2 linked regions of the Verrucomicrobium spinosum DSM 4136 = JCM 18804 genome follow. The protein of the gene in region 1 binds, or shares a complex with, the protein of each later gene. Links are inferred from orthologs where the notes say so. Each region holds a gene or a part of one and is shown on either strand. Other genes may lie near its edges.

The links.
Region 2: the proteins of secY (region 1) and secA are in contact, whole or in part, in a crystal structure (PDB 3DIN), measured with the Thermotoga maritima proteins. The link is inferred for Verrucomicrobium spinosum DSM 4136 = JCM 18804 from one-to-one orthologs. Residues at the interface, in WP_004081795.1 of Thermotoga maritima: Glu108, Gly109, Glu110, Glu111, Ala236, Glu237, Arg238, Arg239, Ile240, Thr241, Ile242, Gln243, Tyr244, Ala245, Arg246, Arg247, Val248, Thr249, Gly250, Arg251, Arg252, Val253, Tyr254, Gly256, Ala257, Ser258, Thr259, Tyr260, Leu261, Pro262; in WP_004082002.1 of Thermotoga maritima: Glu261, Ala262, Arg263, Lys300, Ala301, Arg302, Thr303, Ile304, Ile305, Leu323, Tyr324, Asp325, Pro326, Val329, Ser330, Tyr333, Ile336, Lys340, Phe345, Val349, Glu363, Phe364, Tyr374, Ser375, Gly376, Gly377, Glu393, Ile395, Thr482, Ser483.

What each region holds. Positions count from the first base shown.
Region 1 is NZ_ABIZ01000001.1:5,522,315-5,529,856, forward strand. Bases 3,409-6,386 are described here. They hold secY (preprotein translocase subunit SecY), read right to left. Parts: upstream 5,662-6,386; coding sequence 4,156-5,661; downstream 3,409-4,155. Other genes in these bases: map (type I methionyl aminopeptidase), read right to left, coding at 3,409-4,088; rplO (50S ribosomal protein L15), read right to left, coding at 5,755-6,204; rpsE (30S ribosomal protein S5), read right to left, coding at 6,241-6,386. In the rest of the region: VSP_RS22470 (IS1182-like element ISVsp9 family transposase), read right to left, coding at 1-1,251; VSP_RS22475 (shikimate kinase), read right to left, coding at 1,811-2,422; hisA (phosphoribosylformimino-5-aminoimidazole carboxamide ribotide isomerase), read right to left, coding at 2,495-3,259; more of map, read right to left, coding at 3,264-3,408; more of rpsE, read right to left, coding at 6,387-6,780; rplR (50S ribosomal protein L18), read right to left, coding at 6,798-7,154; rplF (50S ribosomal protein L6), read right to left, coding at 7,176-7,542. UniProt on the Escherichia coli protein: The central subunit of the protein translocation channel SecYEG. Consists of two halves formed by TMs 1-5 and 6-10.
Region 2 is NZ_ABIZ01000001.1:3,049,912-3,058,223, reverse strand. The notes cover bases 1,527-5,274. They hold secA (preprotein translocase subunit SecA), read left to right. Parts: upstream 1,527-1,876; coding sequence 1,877-5,074; downstream 5,075-5,274. Other genes in these bases: VSP_RS12385 (sugar phosphate isomerase/epimerase family protein), read right to left, coding at 5,265-5,274; VSP_RS12395 (hypothetical protein), read left to right, coding at 1,527-1,604. Also shown: VSP_RS35145 (VIT domain-containing protein), read left to right, coding at 1-698; more of VSP_RS12395, read left to right, coding at 1,068-1,526; more of VSP_RS12385, read right to left, coding at 5,275-6,158; 16S rRNA (adenine(1518)-N(6)/adenine(1519)-N(6))-dimethyltransferase RsmA, read right to left, coding at 6,706-8,010; VSP_RS12375 (outer membrane protein assembly factor BamB family protein), read right to left, coding at 8,220-8,312. UniProt on the Escherichia coli protein: Required for protein export, interacts with the SecYEG preprotein conducting channel.

The sequences.
Region 1 (7,542 bases):
GGCCGCCATGCGCTCCCGCACCCGCTTCATCACCTCCGGGTTCTCCTCATGGCGGATCTTGCGAAGCTTCCCCGTGGTGCACTGCTTCCTCAAAGGACAGTCCCGGCAGGCCGCAGAGTTCGCGTACACTTCATATCGAAGGCCGCGGATCTGGTTGTCGCTTTTCCGTTCAAGCCTGGCTCCGCCAGGGCAATGATAGCAGTCCTGTTCCTTGTCGTAGCGCAACTCCTCACGGGCAAACAAGCCCTTCTTCTCCAGGCGATCCTCCCGCTGGGGCACATGCACCTCGATGCCCTGGGCCTCGGCGGCCTTCAGATCGTTGATTTGATAGTACCCTCCGTCGGCCACGCCAATGAGCGTCTCCACTTGCAACTGCTCCTTGGCCTGCACCGCCATCTTGGTGAACTGCCCAAAGTCGTTGCCCTGGTTGGTGGCTTCGATTTCGACAATAAGATGATGTTCTCCATCGACCACGCTCTGCACGTTGTAGCCCACGACACTGCCCTGGGCCGTGCTCTTGTTGAGCAAGCGGGCGTCAGGATCGGTGAGTGACACCTGGCTCTCACCGCTCTCTTCAAGGTCCTTCTGCATCTGCTCGTAGCGCGCCTTTGCACTCTGGAGCTTGGCGATGCGTTCCTTGAGATCGTCGACGTTTGCCTCTTTGACCGTCCCCAGGGCGTCAGGGGAGTCTGCGGCGGCATCGTTGAGTTCAAGGTCCTTGAGGTAGCCCTCAATGCCCTTGTCCACGTTCTTGATGAGGTTCTCCAGCTTGGCCTGGGGGAAGTTGCGGCTCCTGGAGTTGACGGCCTTGAAGAAGGTGCCATCGATGGCCACGAGTTCTGCGCCGAAGAGCGCCAGGTCCCGGCACAGGACATTGAACTGCCGGAAGACCTGCTTGAAAGCCGCCCGATGGACGCGCCGAAACTCACTAATGGTCTTGTGGTCGGGGCGCAGGCGTTTGAGCAACCAGATGACCTCCAGATTGCGTTGGGTCAGATGCTCAAGCTCCCGGCTGGAACGGACCCGGTTGAGATAGCCGTAGATAAAGAGCTTGAGCAGATCACCAGGAGCATAACGAGGTCTGCCGGTGGCTGCCGGGGCAGTGAGCAGTAGTGGCACCTGCTGGGGGTCCAGGCCCTCAACAAAGGCATCAATGAAGCGCACCGGGTTGCCCTCGGATACATAGTCGTCCAGGCGTTCAGGCAACAACCACACTTGATCCCGATCCGCACCAGCGATGAAACGACTCATGATCGCGCAGCATCCGCAGCTTGATTGATCGTTCTCAGTAGTTTTGACACAGTCTCGTGAGCATGCATTGTCACCGGGCACTTCAAAACCGGCCACCGATGGGCGGAATAGACCGGCCAGGCAAATCTACACAACTCGCGCTGGCCATTTGAACATTACCCTTTTAAACACTTCTCTGTCAACGAGTTGTGAGATGGGTTTAAAAAGGTAATCCTAAAAAGGAAAAGGAAACTGCAGTGAAAATGCCTAAGGCCTTCACGATGTATGAATCCCCATCGCTCCGCGATGGAACTTTTAAGTGATAACGTCTTCCGGTTCAAATCGTTGCAACACAGCGGGAAGCGGTGTTTTCACCAGTTCCATTTTCCTTTTTAGGGTAATGTTCACTTGCGCCAAATTGGGTGGTACACTCAATGTGCCCATCGGTGGCCGGATATTAGTGCCCGCTGACAAATGCATGGCGACGAGCGGTCGTGTGGGTAACTTGCTGGTATGGAGAGCAACCGATGCACCTGATCGCGAAGCCACCCTGGTGTCCAGCCCGCCTACTGTGGCATCACTATTGCTGTTTCTCTGCGGACAGGCAGCATTTCCATCGGTCGATGAAGGCTGCTGCCTCCGCATGACTTCGCAGCCTGACAAACTGCACCTCTGTAAACTTCGGATCAGCCAGCATGGCCACATACTTGGCGCGAACCTTCCCGTAGGTGGTCAGCGTCCACCAGATGATGGAGTCCCTGCTGAGGAACGTTCGTCGGAAAGACTCCCGATTCCCCGTGCCCGGCCAGAGTTCCTCTTTACTCCACACCCGCGTGACAGCCCGCCTGATGGCCTGCCACATCGTGGTGCGGAAGGGATAGTCCAGCCAGATGACCAAATCCACCCGGGCCCACTTCACCGGGACGGTTCGAGTGTAGTTGCCGTCCAGTACCCAAGCGGGCTCATCCACGGCCGCCTGCACCCGGGCAAAGAATTCTACGTCTGTGGCTTGGCGCCAGTTGGCACCCCAGAAGAGGCTGTCCATCTCGACAAACGGCAAATTCAACTGGCCGGCAAGACGCCTGGCGAAGGTAGATTTCCCACTGCCACTGGTGCCGATCACATTGATACGCCTCGGCGCAGGCCCATTCCAATCGCGTGCAATGGCAGTGAGGCGAGTCTCAGTCCCCATAGGGTGAGACCAATAACACGCCACCGCCCATGCCGCATCCAGCTTTCACGAGGCGAGATCCCGCAGCTACAGCTACCGCCGGTTGAACGCCACGCAGTCCTCGTACTTGGCGAGCTTGCCGCCAAAAATGTCCAGGGCGCTCCCAATGGTCACATCGACTCGCCCCCCACTGATATCCTCAACACGCTTGAGGTCTGCCACACTCCTGGCTCCACCAGCGTAGGTCACCGGCTTCTCACACCAGAGGCTCAGGCACTGCACCAGAGATTCATCGATCCCCTCGCACTTGCCCTCCACATCGACCGCATGAATCAGGAACTCGTCACAATAGCAAGCCAGGCGGTCAAAGGCATCACCATCAACGATCAGGTCCGTCATTGTCTGCCAACGATTCATCGCCACCACCCATCCATCCTGATTCGCCCGGCAGCTCAGGTCCAAAACCAGACGCGACGCACCGACCTCATTCACCATCTGCTGCAACCGAGCTTCGCTGAAGCGGTACGCATCATCAAAAACGTAGCTCGTCACGATCACATGACTGGCCCCCGCCTCAAGATACTTCGCGGCATTCTCAGGGCGAATCCCGCCCCCTACATGCAACCCGCCCGGATAAGCCTGAAGCGCGGAGATCGCCGCCTCCTCATTCCCCCTGCCCAGCATGATCACGTGGCCACCAGCCAGACCGTCTTCACGGTACTTCTCTGCGAACCATGCCGCTGGCTTTTCGCTGACAAAGTTCTCTTTCGGCCCCTCACCCTCATCTTTGAGGGTGGAACCGACGATCTGCTTCACTTTGCCATCGTGAAGATCAATGCAGGGGCGGAACCGGGTCATGGCCTCAGGCGACCGTGCGATTAAGCGGAGTCGTCAGACGCGGATTCAATCGCGGCCGCGCTGTCAGCACCTCGGGCTCCCCATCGGTGATCAAGACCACGTGCTCATAATGAGCGCTGGGCTTGTTGTCCATCGTCAGCACCGTCCAGCCGTCGCTCAAGATCTTTGTCTGCTCGGCACCCATGTTGATCATAGGCTCAATTGCCAACGTCATCCCGGTGCGGAGCCGAGGACGAGCGCCCTTCACGCCATAGTTCGGCACCTGAGGTTCTTCGTGAAGTTTGCGTCCAACGCCATGCCCCACGAACTCCCGGACCACCGAGAAACCAAAACGCCGCACATAGTTCTCAACCGAGTGACACAGGTCACCCAACATCAAGCCGTCGCGCGCCCAGTCGATGGCCACTTCAAGCGCATCTTCCGTGGCGGAGAGCAACTTCTGCACATCCGGTGCAATCGGAGGAACCGGCACTGTCAGAGCATTGTCCCCGACCCAGCCGTCCTTGATGATGCCGACATCAATCTTAACGATGTCGCCCGGCTTGATCGGAACGTTGTTGCCGATCCCATGGACCACCACATCATTCAGACCAATGCAGGCATAGGCTGGGAAGGGTCCACCCGCACCTTTGTATTTGTAGAAGGCGCTCACCGCCCCTTGGGCCTTGATCTCGGCAGCGACGAACTTGTCCAACTCGGCAGTAGTCATGCCGGGCTCGACCAAGGCGGCCGTCTTCAGAAGAATGTCACGCGCCAGGCCACATGCAGCGCGAATACCGTCCAGGGCTTTGCCATGTCGGGTGGGAATACGGTCAAACGAAAGTGCCATTGCAATGCGATGTCTATAAACAAATGCGCCCCGCAGAATCTGCGGGGCGCAATCAATTTGGCAAAAGTTATTTGCCGTGGAAGATCGCGAACGATACCCCAATCAGGGCAATTACCGCGATAACGGTCCAAAGCATCACCACCAGTTTCGGATTGGCGGCGATACCACCGGACTGACCCGGACGGTCGAAACGACCGCGAATCTTGCCCTTGCGGAGGAAACCGTCGTAGTGGCGTTGCAGCAAGTGGGTTTCTACTTGGCGCATCATGTCGAGCACCACACCCACAAGGATCAGGATGCTCGTACCACCGAAGAACTGGCTCACGCGAGGATCCAGGTTGACCTGCTTTTGCAGCAGCATCGGGAAAACGTAGATCAGGGTCAGGAACAAGGCACCGGCGAAAGTGAGGCGGCTCATGGTGAAATCCATGAAATCAGCCGTCGGCTTCCCAGGGCGAACTCCGGGAATATAGCCACCGCTCTTCTTGAGATCTTCCGCAATCTGGTTTGGCTGGAACATCGTCGCCACCCAGAAGTAGCTGAAGAAGAAGATCAGAGACGTGGAGATGACCACATAAGGAGTACCGCTGGTCAGCCATTCCGCCCACTGGCGCACACTGGCGACATCCGGGAAAAGGAAGCTGATGATCTGGGAGGGGAAGAGCACGATCGCCTGGGCAAAGATGATGGGCATCACGCCTGCATAGTTCACCTTGAGCGGCATGTACTGAGTCTGCCCGCCGTACACTTTGCGGCCCACCACGCGCTTGGCGTACTGGATCGGAATGCGGCGCTGGGCCTGCGTGAGGGCGATGATGCCTGCGATCACGACGATGAGGAGAGTGATGAGCCCCAGCAATGTCAGTGCATCCATGGCACCGGCACCTTCGCGACCGATGTAGGTCTTCCACACACGCACCAGGGCGCCAGGGAGTTCAGCCACAATGTTGATACAGATCAGAAGCGACACACCGTTGCCGATGCCGCGTTCAGTGATTTGTTCGCCGAGCCACATGATGAACAAGCTGCCCGCCGTCATGGCAAACACAGCTGGAATCACAAAGCTCCAGAATCCATAGTCAGGCACCAATGGGCCATACTTGCCCATGATCTCCTCAAGACCGTGCAGGAAGATGTTTTGTCCCGGGTTCTTGAGTGAGACAGCAAGCAGATAGCCCTGGAACACACAAAGACCAACCGTGGCAAACCGAGTCCACTGGTTGATCTTCTGGCGTCCACCGTCCTCACGGGAGAGCTTGCTGATGCTAGGCACGACCGCGGTCAGCAGCTGCATCATGATGCTGGCGCTGATGTAGGGCATGATCCCCAAGGCAAAAATCGCACAGCGCTCCAGACCGCCACCGCTGAACACATTCAACAAAGCCGCAGCTGCAGCAAAGGGTGAGGCAGACGCCTCTGCCTTGCTGTCAATCCACGCCTGTAGCACGTGGGGATTCACACCCGGCAGCGTGATCGCATAGCCGATGCGCACAATGACGATCATGGCCAGTGTGTAGAGGATGCGTTGGCGCAGATCCGGTATTTTGAAGATGTTGACGAAAGCGGAGATCATGATGTGAGGTCGTGTCTTAAAATAGCAAGCGACTCAGGACAAAGCTGAGCCGCTCGCGAAGAACATTGATGTAACCTGGCCGCAAGGCAAGGTTTATGCGGTCAGAGTTACCGTGCCGCCAGCCTTTTCAATCTTCTCTTTGGCGGAGGCACTGATCTTGTCCACCTGGACGGTCAGTTTACGCTCCACAACGCCGTCGCCGAGAATCTTCACCACGTCGCAACGGCGCTTCACCAGACCCACATCACGAAGGGACTGCTGGTTCACCACTGCGCCGTCGTCGAAACGGCCATCAAGGTCACCGACATTGACCACTTCCGTGATGTCACGGAACTGGGTGTTGTTGAAACCCTTCTTGGGAAGCCGACGGTGAAGGGGCATCTGGCCACCTTCAAAGCCAGGGCGAATCGCGCCGCCGGAGCGTGCTTTCTGCCCCTTGTGTCCACGGCCTGAAGTCTTGCCGTGACCCGAGCTCTCACCGCAGCCAACACGCTTGCGGCGGTGCTTGGCCCCGGGCTGGGGTTTAAGGTTGTGCAGTCTCATAGTCTTAATCTAAGGGTATAGGTTGCCGGGCGGACCTTAGAGAGCAGCTTTCTCAGCCACTTTCTTGCCGCGCATCTTGAGGATTTCATCAGGAAGGCGCAGAGCAGCAAGAGCCGCCAGGGTTGCCTTCACCACGTTGGCGTGGTTGCTGGAGCCAAAGGACTTCGCAAGGACGTCCTTGATGCCAGCCGCTTCACACACTGCACGCACACCGCCACCGGCGATGATGCCCGTACCAGGGGAGGCGGGCTTGAGCAGTACGCGGCCACCGCCATGTTCACCCATCACTTCGTGCGGGATGGTGGCGTTGAGAATGTTGACCTTCACGAGATCCTTGCGGGAAGATTCCGTCGCCTTCTTGATTGCGTCGGACACCTCGTTGGCTTTGCCGAAGCCGAAGCCTACTTTGCCCTGGAGATCGCCAGCCACCACGAGGGCGCTGAAGCTGAAGCGACGACCACCCTTCACGACCTTGGCGCAGCGGTTGATGAAAACCACCTTCTCGGACATGTCGGAACGGGACTCGGATTCCTGACGCTGATTGCCGCCCCGGGGGTTCCTGTTAAACGTTGCCATAGTGTTGCGAGTGATGATTAGAACTGAAGACCCTTGGCGCGCGCGGCATCAGCCAGCGCTTTGACTTTGCCGTGAAAGAAGAAACCGCCGCGGTCGAACACCACGCTCGTGATGTTCTTCTCAAGAGCGCGTTCAGCGATCGCCTCACCCACCTTGGTGGCGTTGGCCACGTTGGCGGCTTTGGAAGCAAGCGCCGCTTCGATCGTCGAAGCCGACACAATCGTCTTGCCCTCGTCATCATTGATGAGCTGGGCGTACACGCGTTGATTGGAGAAATGAACCGCGAGACGGGGGCGCTCGGCCGTCCCCCGAAGGGTCTTGCGAATACGGGCATGAACGAGGCGCCGGATCGCTTTGCGTTTGATGGTAGCCATGATGTGTCTCTGCGAAATGGGTTACTTGACGCTCTTGCCTTCCTTGCGGCGGACGTGTTCGCCCACATAACGCACACCCTTGCCCTTGTAAGGCTCCGGCGGGTAGTAGCCGCGGACGTCAGCGGCGAACTGGCCGACGACCTGCTTGTCGATGCCTTCCACGCTGATCTTCGTGTTCTCATTCACCGTAACCTTGAGGCCCTGGGGAATGGGGTGAAGCAGCGGGTGGGAATAACCGAGGCTCAAGTCCAGATTGGAACCCTTGACGGCGGCACGGAAGCCCACGCCCTGGATTTCGAGGTCCTTTTTGAAGCCAGTGCTCACACCGTGGACCATGTTGCTGATCAGACGCTGGGCCGTGCCATGGAGGGCACGCACGCGGCGGTCT
Region 2 (8,312 bases), 2.5 Mb from region 1 along the record:
GCACCGCCGTGAACCGCTGGCTCATTGAAGGTCTCGCGCATGCAGGACAGGGCGATCCCTTCGTGGTGCTTTCGGAAAAAGATGCGGCCGCCGCCGCGGAACGTTTCAGGGAATACATCTCCCGCCCCGTGCTCACGGATGTTCAGGTGACCTACGAGGGCTTTGACGCCTATGAAACTGAGCCTGCCAGCATCCCGGATGTCTTTGCCGACCGCCCGATCGAACTGATCGGCAAATGGCGCGGTCAGCCCCAAGGTCGCATCATCATTCGCGGCAAAACCGGCGGCTCCCCCTATGAGGCCAGCTTCAACGTCGGCCAGGAGGCAATCAAGGAACTGTCGAATCCCGCTCTGCGCCCCCTGTGGGCCAAGGACCGGGTTCGCACTCTCAACTACGAGCTCCAGATCACGCCAGACGCGAAGACCATCAAGACAGTGACCGATCTGGGCGTCCGCTACGCCTTACTGACGCCGTACACCTCCTTCGTCGGCGTCGATGAGTCTCCGAAAGAGGTCCTCGCCCTGGCTCAATCTGCCAACCCACCCGCAGGCGCAGGCCAGCCTGTGATGGTTGTGACTGCCTCTTCCAAGGGCGGCACGCCCGGAGCCGTGCCCGAACCCGGCGTGACAAGCCTGATCCTGCTGGCCGCTGCCTGTGTGCTCATGAACCGCCAGCGCCCCGGGAGAACACCCGTCTGATGCACCGCTCGGGCTTTTGGCACTCATCCCCTTCAACGGCCTGCTCTGGACAAGATGCCGGGAAAGCATGATCACAGCCGCATTGTCGCACCGACGTTTCCAGATGGTACTGGCCCGCATTCTGGAATTCTAAAAAGGCACCTTGGCGGGCCATGACCGTGATGGTGACCAAATCGTCAGGTCGATGCCGTGGCAGGCCCTTCTCCTGGCTTTTACACTGTAGCCGGACGCAATTGCTTTACCTGCGCCCAGACTGTGAGAAGTTGCGCATTCTGGACAGCCGGAGTTTTCAGCTAGGTTCTCCGCTCCCATGACCTTGGGAGCCGCGTACCCCTCGTTGCAACTTTGTTGTCCGCTAATCTTCCCGCCATGAGTTCCAGCCGACTTTCCACCTGTGCCTTCCTGTTTCTGGGAGCAGGCTTGGTGGGGCTGTCTCCGGCAGAGCCACGCCTGGCCCGTGACGCTGGGGAAGATCAGGCAGGCGTGGCGGCCATCAAGCTGCCACTGCTCTCTACCCCTGTCAGGCCCTCTTCCGGTGAGCCTGACAGACAAAAGCGTACTCCGCTGGATTCTTCCAGCCCTGCGTCACCCCTGAGGGTGACCCCGCCTGCGCTCGTCGCTATTCTGACCGGCAATCAGGAACGCCCCCGTGCCGCCGCCCAAGTGGCGCTGCCGTGGCAGAGTGCGGTTCCTGTGCTGGCCGACTCCGACCAAGTCGCCCATCCCCCGCTGCATTTCGACCCCGCAGCGACCCCTTTCGCCACCCAAATAGATCTTCAGCGGCAGGCGGAAACGGAGCTGACTTCCCGACAGGCCAAGTACCCAGACCATCAGCAACACCGGTTCACCGACAAGTGGGAATTCATGCGGGGGTGTCTCCGCGCACCCGATGGGATAGAGGCCTGAGCCTCACCAGCACCGTGGGAGCCCTGCCCCTCCCCTGTGGAAGACAATGTACTCTTCCCTGAACCTTCACCCCTCTACCGGGTGATGGCTGGCGCAGTTTTCTGACAGATCCTGCCCTTTTGCAGCTTCTGCATTGTGCCCGTCCTTAATCGAAAAATTGACTGTGCGCAGCTCCGCACCTCCTCAGGTTTGCCTGCGGAGGCCTGCTCAACACTTACCTTGCGCAAAGTCAATCCTCAGCCATCCTACCGTCCCTTTTCCCTCCCCTTGCCATGTTTGATTGGATCGTTCGAAAAATTATAGGCTCAAAGAACCAGCGCGCCGTAAAGCGCCTCTGGCCTCTGGTCCACCAGATCAACCAGATTGAAGCCAACCTTCAGAATGAACCTGAAGACGTGCTCCGCGAAAAAACTGCAGGCTGGCAGGAGCGTTTCCGCGCCTTCCATGAGCCCCAGTTCCTCGCTGGCGTCTGGCTGCGTGTGGCGGGTGAGGAGGAGGTGGACCACTGTCTTCGCCTGGTGGCCGACCGATTCAATCGCTTGAAGACCCACTTCCCCAGCTTGGACGTCAATCTCGTGAACGAAGACGCGTGGGCCAAGGAGCCCTTGGAGGCCCGCAAAGAGCGCATCACCAAGGCCCGAGAAGCCTACACGGCCATCGCCCCCAAGTTCGGCCAGATCGAAGCCAGCATCCTTGAGGAGATCCTGCCCGAAGTGTACGCAGTGGTGAAAAATGCAGCCCGCCGTCTGTGCGGTCGGGAGGTGCTCGTGTGTGACCAGCCCCTGCGGTGGGAAATGGTGCACTTCGACGTTCAGCTCATCGGCGGTGTCGCGCTGCATCGCGGCATGATCGCGGAAATGGCCACAGGTGAAGGGAAAACACTCGTGGGCACCCTGCCCGTCTTCCTCAACGCCCTGACTGGCCGTGGTGTGCACGTCATCACCGTGAACGACTACCTCGCCCGTCGTGACTCCGAGTGGATGGGCACCCTCTACAAGTTCCTGGGACTGACGGTGGGGTGCATCCAGAATGACCAGGCTCCCGATGTGCGACGCGACCAGTATGTGGCCGACATCACCTACGGGACCAACAGTGAATTTGGCTTCGACTACCTGCGCGACAACGGCATGGCCCGGAGCAAGGACCATCAGGTGCAGCGCGGCCACTACTTCGCCATCATTGACGAAGTGGACTCCGTCCTCATTGATGAAGCCCGCACGCCTCTGATCATCAGCGGTCCGGTGGCCACCAGCACACATCAGTTCGATCGCTACAAGCCGCTCGTGGAGCAGCTCGTGCGCCGTCAAAACACGCTGTGCAACCGTCTCATTCAGGAGGCCAACGAGCACTTCGAGAAAAAGGAGAACGAGCAAGCCGGCCGCAAGCTCTTCCAGGTCCGCCTGGGTCAGCCCAAGAACCGCGGGTTGCTTCGCGCCCAGGAAGACGCGGACAAGCGCCGTGCGATGGAGAAGGCCGAACTGAGCTTCTACCAGGACACTCAGAAGACCGCCCTCTTTGAGCTCAAGGAAGAACTCTACTACACCATCGATGAGAAGACGCATGATGCGGATCTCAGCGAAATGGGCCGTACGTTCCTCAACCCAGATGAACCCGATGCATTCGTGCTGCCCGACATCGCCTCTGCCTATGCAGACATCGATGCCGACGCCGCGCTGGATGACGCCCAGCGTCTGGCCAGGAAGGAAGAAATGCAGGCCAAGCTGGACACCCAGGGCCAGCGCATCCACAACATCAACCAGCTCCTGCGCGCCTACTGCCTCTACGAGAAGGACAAGGAGTACGTCGTTGAGGAAAACAAGGTCATCATCGTGGATGAGCAGACGGGCCGTAAGATGCCTGGCCGTCGCTGGAGCGATGGTCTCCACCAGGCCGTGGAAGCCAAGGAAAGTGTCCACATCGACCACGAGACCCAGACACTGGCGACCATCACCATTCAGAACTACTTCCGACTCTACCAAAAGCTGGGCGGCATGACCGGTACCGCTGAGACGGATGCCGCAGAGTTCCATGACATCTATCGTCTGGATGTGCTCAGCATCCCGACCAATCGCGTCATCAAGCGCAAGGATCACAACGACAGCATCTTCAAGACGCGTCGTGAGAAGTATCAGGCCGTCCTCAAGCTCATCGTTGAGACCCACGCCACTGGCCAGCCCCTGCTGATCGGTACCGCAAGCGTGGAATCCTCAGAGACGCTCTCCCGTCTGCTCAAGCTGCAGAAGATCCCCCACTCCGTGCTCAACGCCAAGTACCACCGCCAGGAAGCGGAGATCGTGGCCCGAGCCGGTCAGAAGGGGTCCGTCACCGTGTCCACCAACATGGCGGGTCGTGGTACGGACATCAAGCTGGGCGAAGGCGTGGCCGAGCTCGGTGGCCTCTTCGTGCTGGGTACAGAACGGCATGAAAGCCGCCGTGTGGACCGTCAGCTCCGCGGTCGTTGCGCCCGTCAGGGTGACCCGGGGAACAGCAAATTCTTCATCAGCTTCGAAGACGATCTCATGCGCAACTTCGGTGCGGCCGAGCGCATGACGAAGATCATGGAACGCTTCGGCATGGAGGAAGGTCAGGAGTTGGAACACCCCTGGCTGAACCGCTCCGTCGAAACCGCCCAGAAGCGAGTGGAGCAGCGCAATTATCTCTCCCGCAAACACGTGCTGGAGTATGACGATGTCATGAACCAGCAGCGCGAGGTGGTTTACACCTATCGCAACGAGGTTCTGGACAGCCCCGATCCCCGCCTGCTGCTTGAGGAAGTGCTGGACAAAGTCATCCCCACCCGCCTTGAGGAGTTCATCCCCAAGGATTCCAGCAGCGACACCCAGGCGAATTACCCGGCTCTGCTCAACTGGCTCAACACCTCCTTCCCCCTCGGGCTCACTGAGAAGGAAGCCGCGCTGGAGACGAAGAGCTTTGATGAAACCGTCCAGTTCGTCATCGAACGCGTCCGCCGTGCTTACGATCTCAAGACCACCGGCGTGCTGCCCCAGCTCTTGCAAGAGAGCGAGCGCATCATCCTCCTGGAGGCAATCGACGAGCAGTGGCAGAATCACCTGTACGCCATCGACGGCCTCCGTGAAGGTGTCCGCCTGCGCTCCTACGGCCAGAAGGACCCCCTCGTGGAGTACAAGTCCGAAGCGTACATCATGTTCGAAGAGCTGATGACCAACATCTACAACAAGGTGGTCTCCAACCTCTTCAGCAGCCACCAGCGTCTCCAGGCATTCATGGAGCACCTGCGCAACAGCATGCTCAACAACGCCCGCCAGATCGGGCCGGAGAATGCCCCACGCCAGTCCATGGCCCCCAGCGAGGAAAGCGCCCCCCAGGAAGAACCAGGTCCCCGCATCACCATCCCGCTCAAGCGCGACATCCCCAAAGTAGGTCGCAACGACGCCTGCCCTTGCGGCAGCGGGAAGAAGTACAAAGCCTGCTGCGGTCGCGGCGCTTGATCTGCCCTGATTCCTCGATTCACCAAAAAAGCCGGCCTTCGTGAGAGGGTCGGCTTTTTTGTATCATGCAGGAGGAGCTGATTTCACAACCTCACACTTACTGGTTTGAGCTGAATCACGCCCCCTCAAGCTCAAGTGTAAGCCCCTGCAACGCCGCAACAATCCGCAGCTCGCTGTCAGGATATGTTACTCACGACACCTTTCTCGCATCCGCCAGATACTTGTCGAACAACGCCTTCTGCTCGCCCAGCGCCTTGACCTTGTCCTCCACCTTCGTGTTGGCCTCCATCAGCACCCAGCCTTCGTAGTCCGCTTCCACCAGCAGCTTGATCAGCTTGGCAAAGGGGTACTTCTCATCGCCCAGAGGACGCACATGGGTCGTCTTGCCCAGATACTCCTTCACGAGCGCGAAGTTCTTCTCGAGACCTTCGCCCTCCAGATCGGCCGGGTTCGAGTTCCAACAGACGCGCACGTTGTCCGCGGACGCAATCTCCATGACCTTCTTGATGTCTGGCAACGCGGTCACCTGACCGTGCACCTCCAGACGGATCTCCTGGCCGAAACCAAGCGCAAAATCACCGAGTTCCGCAAGCGACTTGCCGATCTGTTCCAGAGTCTTCTCCTTCGGCACGCCTTCCTTTTCATGAAGCTGGTCCGGCTTCACTTTCACCCCGCTACCACCGATGTCGTGGCTGAGTTTGATGTACTGTTTGGCCACATCCAGGTTCGTCAAAAGCTTGCCTTTGTCCGGGGAATCAAAGGCCGCATTCGTGCCCATTCCCACGATTTCAATACCCCCGTCAGTGAACTGCTTCTTCACCTCGCTCCGCTGCTCCGGGCTCAGGGTGGGAGAAACTTTGTGAGCATGATCCACGCGCAGCTCCACGCCAGAAATGCCGAGCTGGGTAAGGTTCGCGATGATGGTGGGAATATCCCACTCGGCGCCCCACATGTAGGTCACCAGACCAAAGGAGATGTTCTCCCCCTGAGGCTTCACCTGCTGAGCAAACGCGGAAAGCCCCAAGGCCCCAGCGGCAGTGGCAACAGACTGATGGAGAAATTGGCGGCGCGTACGGATGCTCATGCCGCGAAGCTGACAGGCCGAGGGCAAACTGTCAACGTCGGGCAAAAGTCCCTGCATCTCTAGCCCACCAGCCACGAGTGATGCTTTCCGCATGGCTAACCGCCGACGCGCCCCGCCGGGAACCACATCTCGACATCATCGCCCAAATCATACCCCCAGATCCCCGGCTGACACGGCCTCACATGGTCTCATTTGTCCAGCCCCACCCAGCCAGGTCGCCCCATCGCACGCTCGCCCCATCATGCGGTCGTCCCATCATGCGGTCGTCCCATCATGCGGTCGTCCCATCATGCGGTCGTCCCATCATGCGGTCGTCCCATCATGCGGTCGTCCCATCATCCGGTCGTCCCATCATCCGGTCGTCCCATCATCCGGTCGTCCCATCATCCGGTCGCCCCATCACCCGGTCGCCCCATTGCTCCGATCCCTCACGCCAACGGCGTGATACAAAATAGCCCCAGGTCAGGCGAGCCCCAACCCGCCACCCCGGGTAGGCCACATAGGAACCCCGAACTCCAAAGAAGTTCCACAAACGCTCCGCCACGGCCTACAACTTCCGCCACCGCGCGAAACACTCAATGAACCCCGTCGCAAAATCCTGCGGTCGGGTTTCGATCCAGGCCTGAATTTCTTCCACTCGAAAAAACAATCCTGTGGCGATCTCATCTGGCGCATATTTCATGGGCCCATTGTGCTCCGCAACATGCAGCTCCACAAACTCCCAGCCTGTGGCCTCGCACGCCGGGATCGTGGCCACACACCGGGTCGGGGCGCTGATGCCGATTTCCTCCTGTAGCTCCCGTGCGGCCGAGGTGGCATAGTCTTCGCCGCTGTCCAGATGTCCCGCGGCGCTGCTGTCCCAGGTCAACGGGTGCACATCCTTCAGATGCGACCGCTTCTGAAGCCAGAGTTCGCCGTGCTTGTTAAAGACAAAGATGTGCACTGCCCGATGCTTCAGCCCCTTGGCATGCACCTCGCCACGCGGAGCCTGGCCAATCACCACGTTGTTCTCATCCACCACGTCAAAGATTTCGCTCGCCTTCTGCCCGCGATCCTCCTCATGACGCCCTTCATAGTGCCGGGTCAACGCCACCCAGTCCCAAAGCGTTAGTTCCTCGGCCCGAACGGTAAGCGGCTTGCTCAGGCTACCCATCAGGCTGTCCCACCCGCCGGGACATTCCGGCAAGAGATTCTTCAACTGCTTCCGCCGCTGGGAAAAACCCATGCGCACCAGGCGATCAAATACCGCACGGTCATGCACTGGCAGATCTCCTGGCGGCCGCGGAGTAAGCCGGACAATCGCGGAATCCACCTTGGGGCGGGGCTTGAACACCTCCGGCGGAATGATGCGCCGAATCTCGACCTCCCAGTCATGCTGCACCACCAGGCTCAGACCGCCGTAGGCGTCGTCCTCCTGATCGGCCGCGAGACGCTGGCACACCTCCTTCTGGAGCATAAACACCGCCTCAGTCACCGGGGTCGGTGGTGTCAGCACATGGCGCAGGATCTCGCCTCCCATGGAGTAGGGCAGGTTTCCAATCACCTTCACCCCGCCAAACTTGAACAGAGGGCGCAGGTCAAACCGGGTGGCATCCCCATGCCAGACCTCCACATCCTCCCGGCCTTCGAATTTCACCTTCAGGTCCGCCGCCAGGGTATTGTCCTTCTCAAGAAGGAGTGTCTTCGCTGCCCGCCCCACCAGATGCGTCGTCATCGCCCCCTGCCCCGGACCGATCTCCACCACGAGGGGCGCGCCATCGGGCTTGATCTCGTCCGCAATCCATTTCGCGATTCCCGCGTCGTGGAGGAAATTCTGGCCGAGGCTTTTCTTGGGTGCAAAGGAGGATGCCATGTCGCGGAGGACATAGCGCATGCCGGGACAGCATGCAACGAGTGGGGAGGCTACGAGGCTCTCAGTCGAGGGAAGCTGCATCCATGCGTCCCCTGAGCCGACAGGGACCGTCGGACTACCCAAAAATTGACATCAATAGAGGTTTGCACCTCCACGCCAACCGCCTGCTTTACTGACCCACCGAATCACTGCATTACTAAATCACTGATCTACCCGCCCACCTTCCAAAGCTTGCGGTCACTGCGTACGAAGATCTTCCCGCCACTGAGCGACGGCGTGCACAGGATCAGTTCCTTATCGGC